DNA from 4 places in the Paracoccus sp. TOH genome. Region 1 is predicted to be linked to each of the others. Evidence: riboswitches for the same ligand, from Rfam matches in the RefSeq annotation. Region 1 holds a riboswitch; each other region holds the start of a gene.
What was found. Region 1 has a riboswitch for cobalamin ahead of NBE95_RS18065 (ABC transporter substrate-binding protein). Riboswitches for the same ligand answer to the same signal wherever they lie in the genome.

Region 1 (3,860 bases):
CCGGCCCTGACCTTCTATGCCGATCCGGTCGGCACGCAGCTTGCCGAACTGACCGTCGAGGAACAGGCCCGGCGGCTGGCCCGTGCGGCCGGGGCGGCCGGGTCCGGCGCGGAATACCTGCTGCGCACGGTCCGGGGTCTGGCGGAACACGGCATCCATGACGATTACATCTGGACGCTGCAGCAACTGGTGGCCGAGGAAATAGATGCGGCACCGGGCAAGGCCCGGCGCGGCGAATGACGGCCGGCTCCCGGCCCTCCTTGCTCCTCCGGGGCGGAGACCGTCAGCGAAGCAGTCGCCGCTGGAAGGCCGGATCGGGCAGGGCGCACATGTCCGACCTGCCGAACAGCCGGTAACGGTTGCGCGCGACGCGCCGGTAAAGCCAGTTGCGCAGCCCGCGCGGCAGCAGGCGCAGCGGCGCGGCCAGCCGGCCGGCTCCGCCCAGCCGCCGCCCGGCATGGATCAGCGCGTCGCAATCGGAATGGGCGATGCCATCCTCGATGAACAGCCAGCTCGGGGGATCTTCCGCATCCAGCCCGTAATGCCGCAGCAGCGCCGCCCCGAGCGGCGTCTGGACCGGACATATCCGCACGTCTCCCGAGCGGTCCATACGATGGATCATCCGCGCCCCCCAACTGCAAAGCGCGCATTCCGCATCCATCACGGCCAGCGGTGCGGAATCGTCGAAGCCCGGCACCAGCGGGTCGTCGCGAAAGGAATGGGAACGGGCCGCGGTCATGCCGCCAGCATCAGGCAAGGGCGGCGGCCGGGCAAGCCCAATCGCCCGCCGGCGGGCGATCTGCGCCCGGGCCGGGCCGGCGGACATGAAAAAACCCCGAGGCATCGCCGCGGGGTCCGTTCATCGCCGGCTACGCCTCAGGCGCGGCGGGCAATCCGCTCGATATCGCCGCGGGTCAGGCCGATATCGTCAAGCTCGCGATCGGTCAGCAGGTTCAGCTCGCGGCGGGTGATGCGGGCGTTGTTCCAGCCGGCAACCGTGGCGGTCACACGCGCAACGATGCGGCCCAAGCCACCGGCAGCGGGGTTATGGCTCATTTCGACAGCGGACATCTTGGCACCTTTTTCATCTTGCCCGTTCAGCGGGCCTGTTTCGGACAGGACGGATATAGGCCGCGACAGCCGGCGGCAGTAGCCATGCCCGTGGCAAACCCGCCATGCGTTCTGCGCTGCAGCATGAGCGGCGGGCGGGAAGCCGCACGGCGGTTCGGCGGACGATACGGCTTGCCATCGGCCGGCGGGCGGGCTAGTCCGACATCGTCGGTTTCCGCAAGGAATTGAAAGGGAATCCGCCGCCGGACCTGTCCGGCGAACCGGAACTGCCCCCGCAACTGTAGGCGGCAAGGGATTTCGCGACGACGCCACTGTGGCAACCGCCATGGGAAGGCCGCGACGCCCCGATGACCCGCCAGTCAGGAGACCTGCCGACGTCAATCTCAACCCAGCCCGGGCGGGGTGCCCGGGGAGGTGCCGGATGAATTTTGCCCCGAGGTGCCTTGCCGCACCGGTTCCAGCCAGCCGCCGCGACCGCCTTCGGGGCGGGGCGCCGGCCGGTCTTGGGCCGCGCTCTCCCCTCCTGTCTTCGGCTGCCGTCATCATCGGAGACATGCCATGTTCGTCCGCTTCCTGACCGCCGCGCTGCTTTGCGCGACCGGCTTCGCGCCGCCCGTCACAGCCGGGGCGCAATACCCGCTGAAGCTGCAGAATTGCGGGGTCGATCTGACCTTCGACCAGGCGCCCGACAGCGCCGTCACCCTGGGTCAGGCCGCGACCGAGATCCTGTATTCGCTGGGACTGGCCGAGAAGGTGACCGCCACCTCGGTCTGGTTCACCGAAGTCCTGCCCGAATTTCGCGACACGAATGCCGGGATCGAGCGGCTGGCCGACAACGACCCGAGCTTCGAATCGGTGGTGGCGAGGAAGCCCGGCCTCGTCGCCGCGCAATACGAATGGCATGTCGGCCCGCAGGGCATCGTCGCCACGCGCGAACAATTCGCCGATGTCGGCATCCCGACCTATGTCCTGCCCGCCGACTGCTGGCACAAGGACAATGCCAGCGGCTCTGACGGCACCCGCTCGACCATGTTCGAGATGCAGTCGGTCTATGCCGGCGTCAACGAGCTGGGCCGCATCTTCGACGTGCCCGAGCGGGCCGAGGCGCTGGTGGCGCAGCTGCAGGCGCGCGAGGCGGCGGCCAGCGACAAGGCGAAGGCGCTGAACCTGCAGGACGCCTCGGCGGTATTCTGGTTCTCCTCGGCGGAAATGGATGTCGATCCTTATGTCGCCGGGCGCAAGGGACCGCCCGGCTACCTGATGGCGAAGCTGGGGCTGAGAAACATCGTCGAAAGCGACGAGGAATGGCCGGCCATCAGCTGGGAGACCATCGCGCGGGCCAACCCGTCGATCATCGTCATCGCCCGGATGGACCGTCGCCGGTACGAGGCCGACGATCACGAGAAGAAGATCGCCTTCCTGAAATCCGATCCGGTCACCCGCCAGATGGATGCGGTCGAAAACGACAGGATCGTGATCCTGGACGCCCATGCGATGGATCCCTCGATCCGCAACATCGCCGCGCTCGAGACGCTGGCCGCGGCGCTGCCGGTGCTTGGGCTGCGATGACCGAGACGGCGACCCTTGCCGGCCGGCTTCGGGTCCGGCCCCACCTCTGGCTTCTCGTCTGGCGCGGGGCCTTCGGGCTGGGCCTGCTGCTGGCGGCGATCCTGGCCGGGGTCGTCATCGGCGAGACGCCGCTGCCGGTTGCGACGGTGACGGCGGAGCTTGCCAACAAGCTCGGGGGGGCCGGGTTTCCGGTCGATCCCATCGACGCGGCCATCGTCTGGAACTACCGGATACCGCGCATCCTGGTCGCCGCCGCCTGCGGGGCGGGGCTGGCGCTGTCGGGCGTGGTGCTGCAGGCGCTGATCCGCAACGCCCTTGCCGATCCCTACCTGCTGGGCGTCTCGGCCGGGGCCTCCACCGGCGCGGTGGCGGTGGCGATCCTGGGGGTCGGCGGCGGGACGCTGGGGCTTTCGACCGGCGCCTTCATCGGCGCGCTGCTGGCTTTCGCACTGGTCTCGACCCTGGCGCGGGCCGCGGGCGGCGGGTCGGCGCAACTGGTTCTGGCCGGAATCGCCGGGTCGCAGCTTTTCAACGCGCTGACCAGCTTCTTCATCGCCAAATCCGCCAATGCCGAACAGGCGCGCGGGATCATGTTCTGGCTTCTGGGCAACCTGTCCGGCGTACGCTGGCCCGACGTCGCGCTGGCCGGGCCGGTCGCGCTGGCGGGGTTCCTGGCCTGCTGCTGGCACATCCGCGCGCTGGACGGCTTTGCCTTCGGCGCGCAATCCGCGGCGGCGCTTGGCATCCCGGTCCGCTGGGTGCAGGCGGTGCTGATCGGGGCAATCACGCTGATGACGGCGGTGATGGTCAGCCTTGTCGGCTCCATCGGCTTCGTCGGCCTTGTCATCCCCCATGCCGTGCGCCTTGCGGTCGGGCCTCGGCATGGCCGTTTGGTGCCCTGGTCGGCATTGGCCGGGGCGGTGTTCCTGATCGTCGCCGACATCGCCTCGCGGATGTTGATCCCCGGGCAGGTGGTGTCGATCGGCGTCGTCACCGCCTTGGTCGGCGCGCCGGGCTTCGCCCTGATCCTGATCCGCAGCCGGAGACGGGGATGAGACTGTCCACCACCGCCCTGGGCTGGAAGGCCGGGCCGCGCCGCATCGTCGAGGACGTGACGCTTGAGATCGCGTCAGGCGAGACCTTCGGCCTGATCGGCCCCAACGGCTCGGGCAAGTCGACGCTGCTGCGGCTGATCGCCGGGCTGCTGCCGCGCGCCGAGG
Region 2 (3,860 bases), on a different replicon from region 1:
GTGCCGGCGACGTTCACCGAGGTTTCGCCGGCCCCGGCGATCATGTCCTCGACCTTGCTGGTGAACAGGGTCGCGCCGAGCTGGCCGCGGCCGGCGGCGAAGTCCAGATCGGCGCCGATTTCATAGCTGCGGCTGGTTTCGGGGGTCAGGTCCGGGTTGCCGTGATAGGTGCCGGGCGTATAGCCGTAAAGCTGGAACATGTCGGGATTGACGGTGGCCTCTCCGGCCGCGGCGCGCAGGCGCAGGTCGCGCCCGGGCAGTTGCCAGGCGCCGGCGATGTTCCAGGTGGTCGCGTCGCGGAAATCCTCGTTGAAATCCCGCCGCAGCCCGGCCTGGACGCCGATGCCGTTGTCGAACTGCCCCTGATATTCCAACGCGACCGATTTGGTGTCGCGTTCAAACCGGCCGCCGGGTGCAAAGAAACTTTCGTAGCTTTCGCGCTTCTTCTGCAGGGCCAGGTTCAGCTTCTGCGCGGCGTCGCGGGCATGGCCGCCGTCCAGCGCCCAGGTAGCGGTATATCGGAAATCCCGCAGCCGCGAGGCATCGTCATAATCGGGCACGCCGGCGTCGAAATGATCGGTGGTCTGGTTCATCCCCCCGATGAAGAATCGGTTCAGCAACCGGCCAGCCAGTGCCTCGGCCTCGAGCCAGAGCGAGCCGTAGGTTTCATTCCGGTCCGCGGTGTGCGGCGTGTCGATCACGTAGTCGTCGGGAGAATCGACCAGATCGAACCGGGATGCGTCATAGCCGTATTCCTGCCAGCTGCGCCGCAGGGTGAAGCCGGCGGTCACCGCCTCGCTGATGGTATAGGAACCGCTGAGGGTCAGGGTCTCGCGATCGTTGAACTCGGTATCGCCGCCCGGCGTGCGCGAGGCGTCCTCGCCATCGGTATGGCGCGTCGCGGCCGAGAAGCTGATCTGGCCGCGCTCGCCCATGGCGCGGACATAGGCGCTGGCGGCGCGGGTGGCCTGGCCACCGATCTCGACCCCGCCGCCATAGCTGAGTCCCGGGGCGGCGGCGCGGCGGGTGGTGATCGAGATCACCCCGGCGGCGGCATTGGCGCCGTAGATCGTCGATTGCGGGCCGCGCAGCACCTCGATGCGCTCGATATCCTCGGTCAGCAGGCCGCTGAACACATAGTCGCCGCTGCCGGGGGCATTGGCCTCGACCCCGTCGATCAGCACCAGCACATGGTTGGATTCCCCGCCGCGGATGCGGACCTTGGTCAGCGTCTCGCCGGTCGAGGTGACGGCCAGGCCGGGCAGGTCGCGCAGCGCGTCCTGGACGGTGACGAAACCGCGCGCCTGCAGATCCTCGGCGGTCAGGATGCTGTGGGCGCGGCCATAGGCGCTTTCCACGACCGGCGACAGGCCGCCGGACAGCACGACCGTATCCAGCATCACCGGCTGCTGCGCGTCCTGGCCCAGGGCGGCGGCGGGCAGGAGCAGGGCGGTGGCGGCAAGCAGGGAAACCCGGGTTCTGAACATTCCAAAGCCTTTCCAGCGCGGGGCTTGGCCCGCGATTTGCAGAACTGTCCTGCGGAAAGGCCAAGGGCAGCCCGGCCGCAGCACGGAGACTGTCACCTCTGCGGAACGGCCGCTTTCCGGGCGCGCCCCGCGCCGGGAATGGGTGATCGCTGCGGCAGGTCTCCTGGCTTGCGGATCATTGCTCGGGCCGGCCTTCCCGGGATGCCCCCAGTGGCGCCTGCGGCCTTCGCTCACCGCATACAGTTGCGGGGGCAGCCCCGGCCTTGCCCGGTCCGCGTCGCGGCCCAAGGCGCACCGATGTTCCCTTTTCATCCGGCAGCGCCGGAAACCGTAGCGGCCCCGCATTGCCGCAGCGCAGCCCGTCCTGTCAAGCGCGCCGTGCCGCTGCCGGTTGCCGGCCGGGGGCCGGCCGGGGCGCGGCAAAGGCCCCGTGCCCCGGAAAATACCGATCTGGCCGCAGCTTTTCCCGCCCGGACCCGCCGCCCCGGCGACGGCCCGCCGGCGGCTGCGTCATTCCGCCGCTGCCAGCGTGGCGCGGATCGCCCGGGCCAGCCGGCGGCAGCCTTCCTCCAGCGCCTCGGGCGGGTTGAGGGTGAAGTTGATCCGCAGCGAGCGGCGGTCCTGGCCCTGGGGGTCGAAGACGCTCGAGGGCGAGATGCAGACGCCATGCGCCAGCCCCGCCTGCAGCAGCCGGTCGGTATCCAGCCGCGGGTCGCGGGCCGTGGCCCAGACGAACATGCCGCCCGACGGCACCTGCCAGTCCAGATCGCCCGCCAGATGTTCGCGCATCGCCGCGCAAAGCGCGTCGCGGCGCGCGCGGTAAAGCGACAGGATCGCGGGCCGGATCCGCTCGGTCATGCCGCCTTCCAGCGCCCGCAGCGCCAGCATCTGCGACAGCCCGCTTGTGCACATGTCCGAGCCCTGCTTGGCGGTGGCCAGCGCCGCGATCATCGCGGGCGCCGCGACCACCCAGCCGATGCGCAGGCCGGGGGTCAGTTCCTTGGACAGCGAGCCCATGTAGACCACCGGCCCGGCATAGGGCCCGGGATGGCCGGCCGCCGAGAGGTCGAGCAGCCGGGGCAGTGGCGCGCCCTCGTAATAAAGCACGCCATAAGGGTCGTCCTCGATCAGCCAGGTGCCGGTTTCATGGGCGGCGGCGACCAGCGCCTGCCGCTCGGGCAGCGAGACCAGCCGGCCGCTGGGATTCGAGAAATTCGGCACGGTATAGGCGAACTGCGCGCCCTGCATCGCGGCGCGCGGGTCGTGGTCGTTGCGCTCGATCCGCATCGGGCGATAGCGCGGCGCATGCGGCCGCCAGGCGTCCAGCGCCCCCAGATAGGCCGGGCTCTGCGCGGCGACCGTGCCGCCGGGCTGCAGCAGCACCTTTCCCACCAGCTCCAGCGCCTGCATCCCGCCGGTGGTGATCAGCACGTTGTCGCGGGTCAGCCGCAGGTCGGGGGTCGAACACCGCGCCGCGATCAGCTCGCGCAGGGCCGGCAGGCCGGGGATCGGGCCATAGCCCAGGGATTCGGCCGGGTGGCTGCGGATCACCTCGGCGGCCAGGTCGGCCAGCTCCTCGACCGGCCAGAGCGAGGGTTCGGGCAGGCCGCCGCCCAGATTGATCAGATCCGGGATCTGCCCGGCGGCCAGAAAGACCGAGGTCACGTCATTGGTCTGCGCGAGCCATGGCGCAAAGCCGCGGCGGCTGGCGGCCTGCGGCTGGGCCGGGGCGATGGGGGCGTCGGGCGCGGCGGCATGGGGGGCAGGGGTATGGGGGGCAGGGGCATGTGCGGGCATGGCATCCTCGTGATCCTCGGCAGAGGATAACCGCGCCGACGGCGGATGTCCCTGCAAAGAGTCGCGAGATACTTCCCCTTTGCGCTGCAACTCCCTATGAATTGCCATTATCCTGGCGGGATTCACCATGACCGAGCTTGACGCGATCGACCATCGCATCCTGACCCATCTGCGGGCCGAGGGGCGGATCTCGATCCTCGACCTGGCCGAGCGGGTCGGCCTGTCGCCCACCCCCTGCGGCCGACGGGTCAGGCGGCTGGAGGAGGCGGGCGTCATCAAGGGCTATGCCGCGCGGATCGACCCGCAGGCGCTGGGGCTGGCCATCAGCGTGCTGATCGCCGTCCGGCTGGCCCGGACCGGGCCCGAGGACAATGCCGGCTTCCTGGCCGCGCTGCGCGACCGGCCCGAGGTGGCCGAGTGCTTCCTGGTGACCGGCAACAATATCGACTACATGCTGCGGGTGCAGGTCCGCGACATCGACGCGCTCGGTACCTTCATCCGCGACGTGCTGCAGCGTATTCCCGCGGTGGGCGAGACCTCGACCATGGTGATCCTGAAACAGGGGCTGGACTGAGC
Region 3 (3,860 bases), on a different replicon from region 1:
TCGGCCAGGCTGATGGTCGGCATGTCCGGGGTCACCGCCGACGGCCGCTTGCAGGAGCAGGTGGCGCTGGCGGGCCTCAGCGTGCCCGAGGGCGTGCTGCCCTCCTGGGTGGCGCCGATCCTGCCGCAAGAGGTGACGCTGGACTTCACCGCCTCGGAATTCGACCTGGCGGCGCCGGCGAAGATGCTGATCGAGGCGGTCGACCTGGCGGCCGAGGATCCCTTTGCCAAGCTGGATCCCAAGCAGGTGCAGGCGGCGCTGCTGCCGCAGGGCAAGGCGGCGCTGACACTCGCGCCCTCGCAGATCAAGGGCGATGGCTATCGGATCGACTATCGCGCCGATGTCGCGGCCGGTCCGGGTGCGGTGCCCTCCGGCTCGGCGCTGATCTCGGCGACCGGGCTCGACAAGGTCGAGGCGGCGCTGGCCGCCGCCCCGCCGGACGAGGCCGGCCAGCCGCTGATGATGCTGCGCATGGCCCGCGCCATGGCCAAGCCCGGCGCCAGCGGCGAGAATGTCTGGGACATCCAGATGCCCGAGGGCGGCGGCCCCGTCACCGTCAACGGCCAGCCCATGGGTCCGGCCACCTCGCAGCCCTGAACCGAGGGCAGCCCTGAACCGGGGGCAGCCCCGCCCGATGCGGCGGGGCTAGCGGCGTTGCCAGTCCGCCGCGGTGTTTTCCTGCCAGCCCGAGCGGTGCAGCAGCGGGGTGTCGTCGGTGAAATCCGGCCAGCCCAGACAGAGCAGCGCGCTGAACTCCCAGCTTTCCGGCACCTGCAGCAAGGCGGTGATCCGCGCCGGATCGAGGATCGAGACCATGCCGAGGCCGAGGTTGCGCGCCCGCGCCGCCAGCCACAGCGTATGGATCGCCATGGCGGTGGATTGCTGCAGCGTCCGGGCCATGGTGGCGCGGCCCAGATGGTGGCCTTCGGCCGGGTCGATCTCGGTCAGGACCGCCAGCCAGACCGGGGCGCGGTCCAGCCCCGCCAGCTTCAGCGCGTCATATTCCTGCCGCTGCGGGCCCTGGTAGCGGGTGGCGGCCTCGGCATTGCAGCGCAGGAAATCGGCGCGGATCGCGGCGCGCAGGCCGGGGCTTTCGACCCGGATCACCCGCCATGGCCGGGAATTGCCGACCGAGGGCGCCAGTTCCATCGCCGCGCGCAGCGCGTCCAGCAGCGGCTCGGGAATCGGATCCTTGCGGAAATGCCGCACGTCGCGGCGCCAGCGCAGGATGCGGTCCAGGGCGGCACGGTCCTCGGCGCCGAACTCCATCACGGTACCGCGCAGATGGCGCTGTCGGGCAGGCCCTCGGCCCCGGCGCGGATGGCGACCGGGCGGTCGGGCACGGTCAGCTCGACGGCGAGCGGCCGGCCAGAGACGGTCAGCGGCCGGTGGTTGTTGGCGTTCAACTCGACCCGCAGCCGGTCGCCGGGCTCCAGCGCGTCGAGATGCCGGGCCGGGCCGTAGAGCCGGGCGATCTTGGTGCCGTTCAGGTAAAGATGCGCGTGCCCCTCGCCCGTCCGGTGGGTCAGGCCGGCATGGTCGGGGGCGAAGCAGAAGCCCTGCAGCTGCAGGAACAGGTTCCAGCCCGAGACGCTGTCGGGTTCCAGCCGGGCCGAGGCGGTGGCGCTGCCGGCGGGCAGGTCGATCGGGGCGCCGTGGTCATGCGTCTTGGCCCCGGCGGCCGCCGCGCCATGGCCGCTTGCGCCATGGTCGTGGCCGTCCAGGGTAATGCCGTTGGCCGCGGCGACGACGAAACCCAGCCCGCCGCCGAAGATCAGGCCGATCAGCAGCATCGGGATCGAACGATCCATGTCTGGCCCCCGGTTCATGGAAGGGCCGGGCACGGTCTGTGCCCGGCCGGAGGAATTTTCCGACCGGATCAGGCGGGCTGCGGAACAGCCGCCCGCTGACCCTCGCGCTGCCAGAACCAGCCGGCCAGCAGGCCGAGCAGCGCCCAGGCCATGGCCCCGGCCCCCAGCGCCCGGCCGGCGAACTCGGCCGAAAGCTCGGGCGGGACCGGGCCGGCATAGCTGCCGGGCTGCGGCGCGCCGATCAGATGCGGGGCCAGGATCAGCACCACGGCGACAGCCCAGGCTGCCCAGCCCTTGCCAAAGGCGACCAGCCACAGCGCCAGCCCGGTGGCGATGGCGGTGCCCAGCCACCAGATGGCGCGAAGCTGCACCTCGGCGGCGGCGACGCCCGGCACCTCGGGCGCAAGGCCGAAGGCGGGGGCGAGCTGCATGGTCAGGTAGCCGGCAAGGCCCCAGAGCAGGCCCTGCCGCGCGGTGACCGCATTGCCCTGCGATTCGGAAACCGCCATCAGCGCCACCAGCATCAGCCCGTAACCGGCATAGACCAGCATGGTGAACAGCACCGAGAGCCCGTTGCGGGTCCATTCGAAGGCGCCGAGATCCTGGTGCGCGCTGACGGGTTCGGCGCCGAAATGCGCCAGCTGCCCGGATTCGTAAAGCTCGGCATGCAGCAGCACCGGCTGCACGAACCAAAGCTGCAACAGGGCGGCAATCAGCCCCGTTGCAGCGCCAGCGATCAATCCGCTGGTCAGGATGCGCGAGAACATGTCAGTGGCAGGGGAAGCCGGTGGCGTGACGCACGTCATGGGCGGCGTCATGCAGGGTCTCGGCCTGCACCAGCCCGGCCATGAAGATCAGCCCGAAGCCGATGGCGAAGGTGGCGATGGCGGGAAACAGCACCGAGGCGCGGCTGGCGCCGGCGGCGGCGGTTGCGGATCTTGCGGTCATCCTTGACCCTTTCCTTTGGTCGTCCAACCCGACGACGTTGCGGTTCCATGCATCGGCAGGTCTCCTGGCTTGCGGGTCAAGGCCGACGCCCGCCTTCCCGGCCGGATGGCCAGTGGCATGATGGACGTCCGCTCTCCGCTCACAGTCGCGGGGGCGGCTGCGGATTTGGCCCCGGATGTCCAGGACCGCACCGCATTCCCTTTTGGCCCCCGAAGGGGCACCGATACGGCCATATGCTAGCCGCGATGCGGCATGTCCGGCAAGCGGAATCGCGGCGCGGCGCTATCGCATGGGTATTTGGCCAACGCAGAAGATGCCGGGGGCAGGGGAGGGGGCGTCCCGGTCGCGGCCCGTGATCACGGGCCCGGCGGCCAGTCCAGGTCGACCCAGACCAGCCGGTGCGCGGATGCCGTCAGCGCGGCTTGGGCCAGCGGACCCTCGGCGGGCCAGACCACGCCCGCGCCCAGCAGCTTCAGGCCCCGGGAGGGCAGGACGTAATCGACGCGCAGATTGCCCGGCGGCCTGTCGTCCGGCCAGTCGCCACTATCCAGCCCCGGATCGCCCTTGTGGCCGTCATTCACCCCGCCCTTCGCCGCCGCGCCGCCGGGGCTGCGGGGCAGGGGGTCGGCGACCTGCGCCATGAGCCGGGCCAGCGCCTGCGGTCGCCCCTCGCTGTCCTCGGGGTCGAGGTTCAGGTTCCCGGCCAGCACGAAGGGCGCTTCGGGCAGGTGGTGCAGCCAGAAGGCCAGCTCGTCATGGTTGCGGCGGCCGTTCAGATCCTCGGGCCCGTCGAAGACCGGCGGCGTCGCGGACATGGCAAGCAGGTGCAGCGGCCGGTCCGCCACCGTGATCACCGCGTCCCAATGCGCGGTCGAGGACAGGCGGCGGATCGCCGCCACCGCCTCGGGCAGCGGCGGCATCAGATTGCCGGGCAGGTCGCGCCACAGAAATTCCGTGTAATCGGTCACCGGCCCGATGGGATGGCGCGACAGGATCGCCATGCCGCCCTGTCCGGTGAACGCACCGAAACCCTGCGCATCGTCGGCCGTGCCCAGCCGACCGTCGGCGTTCAGGTCCAGCCCGGTCGCCATGCCGGAATTC
Region 4 (3,860 bases), 230 kb from region 1:
TCTCGACCCTGGGCCTCGGGCTGGTGACGCTGATCTGAGTCTTCGGCATTGAGCGGCCCGGCCGCGATGCCTAGATTGGGCGCGATCCTTCGAGGGACCGCGCCCATGGCCTTGCAGCCCGCCGACACCCGCCCGCTGACCCGGCGCGAGACCGAGGTCCGCCGCTTCGTCCGCGCCCGCTATGGTCTGCGCGGCACGCTGGCGCTGCATCGCCATGCCCTTGGCCCCGACCTGCTGCGCGCACCGGTCAACGTCATGCTGTCGCCGCTGTTCCTGCTGGTGCGGCTGGTCGCGCCGCTGTTGCGGCGCATCGGGCTGGTCCGGGCCGGCGACTGGCTGGCGCGCCGGCAGATCTTCCTGACCTCCGACGTGGCGCAGCGGATCGAGGCGGATCTGGCCGGCTTCATCGACGACCTGGCGGAACAGGACCTGGCCCCCAGGGCGCCGCCCGAGACCGTGGCCCGCGCCGTCTCGGACTATGCCGAGACCCGCAACGCGGTCTCCGAGATCACCACCTCACTGCTGGTTCTGCTTTCGGGGCTTCTGCTGTTCCACCGCGCCACGCCCGGGGTGATCTCGCTGGCCGGGCCGATCGCGCAGCTGCGGGCGCAGACGCAGGCGGTCGAGGATTTCGCGCTGGGAAGCTGGGCCGGGCGCATGTGGTATGGCGCCTTCCCGCGCGAGCTGTCCACCGTCGAGGTGGTGCTGACCGGCGTGGTTCTGGCCATGCTCGCCTCGGTCCTGACCACCTTTGCCGGGCTGGTCGCCGATCCGGTGCAGACGATGACCGGCACCCATCGCCGCCGCATCATGCGGCTGCTGCAGCGGCTGGACCGCGCCGGCACCGCGCCGGCACTGGAGCGCGAGCATCTTCTGGCGCGGCTGGGCGACCTGTCGGATGCGGCGATCAGCCTGTGGCGCAGCTTCCGGGGCTAGGTCTTGCAGATCGAATTGCCGCCGCCATCCGCCAGCATGGCGCTGCCGGCCACAAAGCTGGCGTGATCCGCCAGCCCGGACCAGCGCCCGGGCATGCCTGGCGCGGTGCCCGCGCCGGCCAGCATCCCGGCCGCGCCGCCCGCCGCCACGATCCGCGCGACGCGATCCCGCAACCGTTTCTCGCGCCGGGCAGCAAGGCCCAGCCGCGGCCCTGACGCGCTGGAGGCTCCGGCGTCGATGATGGTCTTGTCTTGCAGCGGCATAGGTCGTCCCTGCCGGCGATCGGCCCGGAATCCGGCGGGACAATCTCCGCCCGGAGCCCCGTTTCTTGCCGCCGAAACCCCAGGCCGGGAATCCGGTCTCTACCAGATATTTGGGGATACTTCGCCTTTCCCACTAGATATGGATTGACCGGCCGTTCCGGCCATGGCTTATTGGCGGGGTCATGGTCAACCCGGAGCGATCCGGGGACGAAGAGGGAAGCCGGTGCGAATCCGGCACTGCCCCCGCAGCTGTAAGCGGAGAGCGACGTTGGAGCACCACTGGGCAACCGGGAAGGCCAGCCGAGCCGAGACCTGCGAGTCAGAAGACCTGCCATGACGCGACAGGACGAAACCGCGCGGCGGGCGCGGGCCGGACCGGTTCGGAGGGGCGCTGCCTTCGGCCGCGGCCTGCCTTTGCCGCGACCATGAAGGAGCAGAGGCATGACCATCACCGTTTATTCCAAGCCCGCCTGCGTGCAATGCACCGCCACCACCCGCGCCCTGGACGCGCGCGGCCTGGATTATCACCTGGTCGACCTGACCGAGGATGACGCGGCGATGGAACTGGTCACTTCGCTGGGTTATCGTCAGGCGCCGGTCGTCGTCGCCGGCGAGGCGCATTGGGCCGGTTTCCGCCCCGACATGATCGGCCGGCTGTCGTAAGGACCGTGGACGGGTCCGGGGTCAGGCTGGTCTATTATTCCTCGGCCTCGGGGAACACGGCGCGTTTCGTGGCGCGGCTCGGCTGGTCGGCCGGGCGCATCCCGCTCTCGCCCCGCGACGCGATGCCGGCGCCCGTCCTGCCCTATGTGCTGATCTGCCCGACCTATGCCGACGGTACGGGTCGGGGCGCGGTGCCGAAACAGGTGATCCGCTTTCTCAACGACCCGGGCAGCCGGGGGTTGCTGCGCGGCGTCATCGCCGCCGGCAACCGGAATTTCGGCGCCACCTATGCCTTGGCCGGTCGGGTGATTTCTGACAAGTGCAACGTTCCCGTGCTGTATCGATTCGAGCTGGCGGGGACTGATCTGGACATTTCCCGCGTTCGGGCGGGGCTGCATGAATTCTGGGGGACGGAATGCTTGACGATGGCGTAAAGGCCGAGCTGGACTATCACGCGCTGAACGCGATGCTGAACCTTTACGACGGCGAGGGGAAGATCCGCTTCGACGCCGACCGCAAGGCCGCGCGGCAGTATTTCCTGCAGCACGTCAATCAGAACACCGTCTTCTTCCACAACCTCGACGAGAAGCTGCGCTATCTGGTCGACGAGGGCTATTACGAGCCCGAGGTGCTGGACCAGTATTCCAAGAACTTTCAGCGCGCGATCTGGGATGCCGCCTATCAGAAGAAGTTCCGTTTCCCGACCTTCCTGGGCGCGTTCAAATATTACACCAGCTACACGCTGAAGACCCGCGACGGCCAGCGCTACCTGGAACGCTACGAGGACCGCGTGGTCATGGTCGCCCTGACACTGGCGCGCGGCGACGAGGGCCTCGCCATGCGGTTCATGGATGAAATGCTCTCCGGCCGTTTCCAGCCGGCGACGCCCACGTTCCTCAATGCCGGCAAGAAATCGCGCGGCGAGCTGATCTCGTGCTTCCTGCTGCGGCTTGAAGACAACATGGAGAGTATCGGCCGCTCGATCAACTCGGCGCTGCAGCTGTCGAAACGCGGCGGCGGCGTGGCGCTGATGCTGACCAACCTGCGCGAGGCCGGGGCGCCGATCAAGGGCATCGAGAACCAGTCCTCGGGCGTCATCCCGGTGATGAAGCTCCTAGAGGATTCGTTCAGCTATGCCAACCAGCTGGGCGCGCGGCAGGGCGCCGGCGCCGTCTATCTGAACGCGCATCACCCCGACATCCTGCGCTTCCTGGACACCAAGCGCGAGAATGCCGACGAGAAGATCCGCATCAAGACGCTGAGCCTGGGCGTGGTGATCCCCGACGTGACCTTCGAACTGGCCAAGAAGAACGCCGACATGTACCTGTTTTCGCCCCACGACGTCGAGCGGGTCTATGGCATGCCCTTCTCGGAAATTTCGGTCACCGAGAAATATGCCGAGATGGTCGACGACAAACGCATCAGGAAGAAGAAGATCAACGCGCGAGAGTTCTTCCAGACCATCGCCGAGATCCAGTTCGAAAGCGGCTATCCCTATATCATGTTCGAGGACACGGTGAACCGCGCCAATCCCGTGCATGGCCGCATCAGCATGTCGAACCTGTGCAGCGAGATCCTGCAGGTGAACGAGGCGAGCGCGTTCAACGAGGATCTGAGCTATGCCCACTTGGGCACTGATATTTCGTGCAATCTCGGCTCGCTGAACATCGCCGCGACCATGGACGGGCCGGATTTCGGCGCCACGGTCGAGGCGGCGATCCGGGCGCTGACCGCGGTGTCGGAAATGTCCTCGATCGACTCGGTCCCCTCGATCCGCCGCGGCAATGACGAGGCGCATGCCGTCGGTCTTGGCCAGATGAACCTGCACGGCTTCCTTGCCCGCGAGCGCATTCATTACGGCAGCCCCGAGGGTGTCGAGTTCACCAGCGTTTATTTCGCCGCCGTCGCCTATCACGCCATCCGGGCCTCGAACCTGCTGGCGCAGGAAAAGGGCCGGACCTTCAAAGATTTCGAGAAGTCGAACTATGCCGACGGCTC

Region 2: linked by a shared signal. The riboswitch ahead of NBE95_RS11500 (TonB-dependent receptor) and the one ahead of NBE95_RS18065 (ABC transporter substrate-binding protein) in region 1 are both predicted to bind cobalamin.
Region 3: linked by a shared signal. The riboswitch ahead of NBE95_RS05295 (CbtB domain-containing protein) and the one ahead of NBE95_RS18065 (ABC transporter substrate-binding protein) in region 1 are both predicted to bind cobalamin.
Region 4: linked by a shared signal. The riboswitch ahead of nrdH (glutaredoxin-like protein NrdH) and the one ahead of NBE95_RS18065 (ABC transporter substrate-binding protein) in region 1 are both predicted to bind cobalamin.

What each region holds. Positions count from the first base shown of each region.
Region 1 covers NZ_CP098362.1:199,684-203,543, forward strand. The annotation lists gene NBE95_RS18050 (gamma-glutamylcyclotransferase) at 1-240, shown strand, start outside; gene NBE95_RS18055 (DCC1-like thiol-disulfide oxidoreductase family protein) at 284-739, opposite strand; gene NBE95_RS18060 (DUF1127 domain-containing protein) at 877-1,071, opposite strand; cobalamin riboswitch at 1,263-1,462, shown strand; gene NBE95_RS18065 (ABC transporter substrate-binding protein) at 1,630-2,640, shown strand; gene NBE95_RS18070 (iron ABC transporter permease) at 2,637-3,695, shown strand; gene NBE95_RS18075 (ABC transporter ATP-binding protein) at 3,692-3,860, shown strand, end outside.
Region 2 covers NZ_CP098361.1:181,552-185,411, reverse strand. The annotation lists gene NBE95_RS11500 (TonB-dependent receptor) at 1-1,487, opposite strand, end outside; cobalamin riboswitch at 1,623-1,835, opposite strand; gene NBE95_RS11495 (PLP-dependent aminotransferase family protein) at 1,998-3,284, opposite strand; gene NBE95_RS11490 (Lrp/AsnC family transcriptional regulator) at 3,412-3,858, shown strand.
Region 3 covers NZ_CP098360.1:1,071,216-1,075,075, forward strand. The annotation lists gene NBE95_RS05275 (hypothetical protein) at 1-597, shown strand, start outside; gene bluB (5,6-dimethylbenzimidazole synthase) at 646-1,269, opposite strand; gene NBE95_RS05285 (hypothetical protein) at 1,269-1,811, opposite strand; gene NBE95_RS05290 (CbtA family protein) at 1,880-2,578, opposite strand; gene NBE95_RS05295 (CbtB domain-containing protein) at 2,580-2,759, opposite strand; cobalamin riboswitch at 2,796-2,999, opposite strand; gene NBE95_RS05300 (endonuclease/exonuclease/phosphatase family protein) at 3,116-3,860, opposite strand, start outside.
Region 4 covers NZ_CP098362.1:624,966-628,825, forward strand. The annotation lists gene NBE95_RS20060 (YeiH family protein) at 1-38, shown strand, start outside; gene NBE95_RS20065 (DUF6635 family protein) at 106-936, shown strand; gene NBE95_RS20070 (hypothetical protein) at 933-1,199, opposite strand; cobalamin riboswitch at 1,366-1,550, shown strand; gene nrdH (glutaredoxin-like protein NrdH) at 1,641-1,862, shown strand; gene nrdI (class Ib ribonucleoside-diphosphate reductase assembly flavoprotein NrdI) at 1,889-2,296, shown strand; gene nrdE (class 1b ribonucleoside-diphosphate reductase subunit alpha) at 2,278-3,860, shown strand, end outside.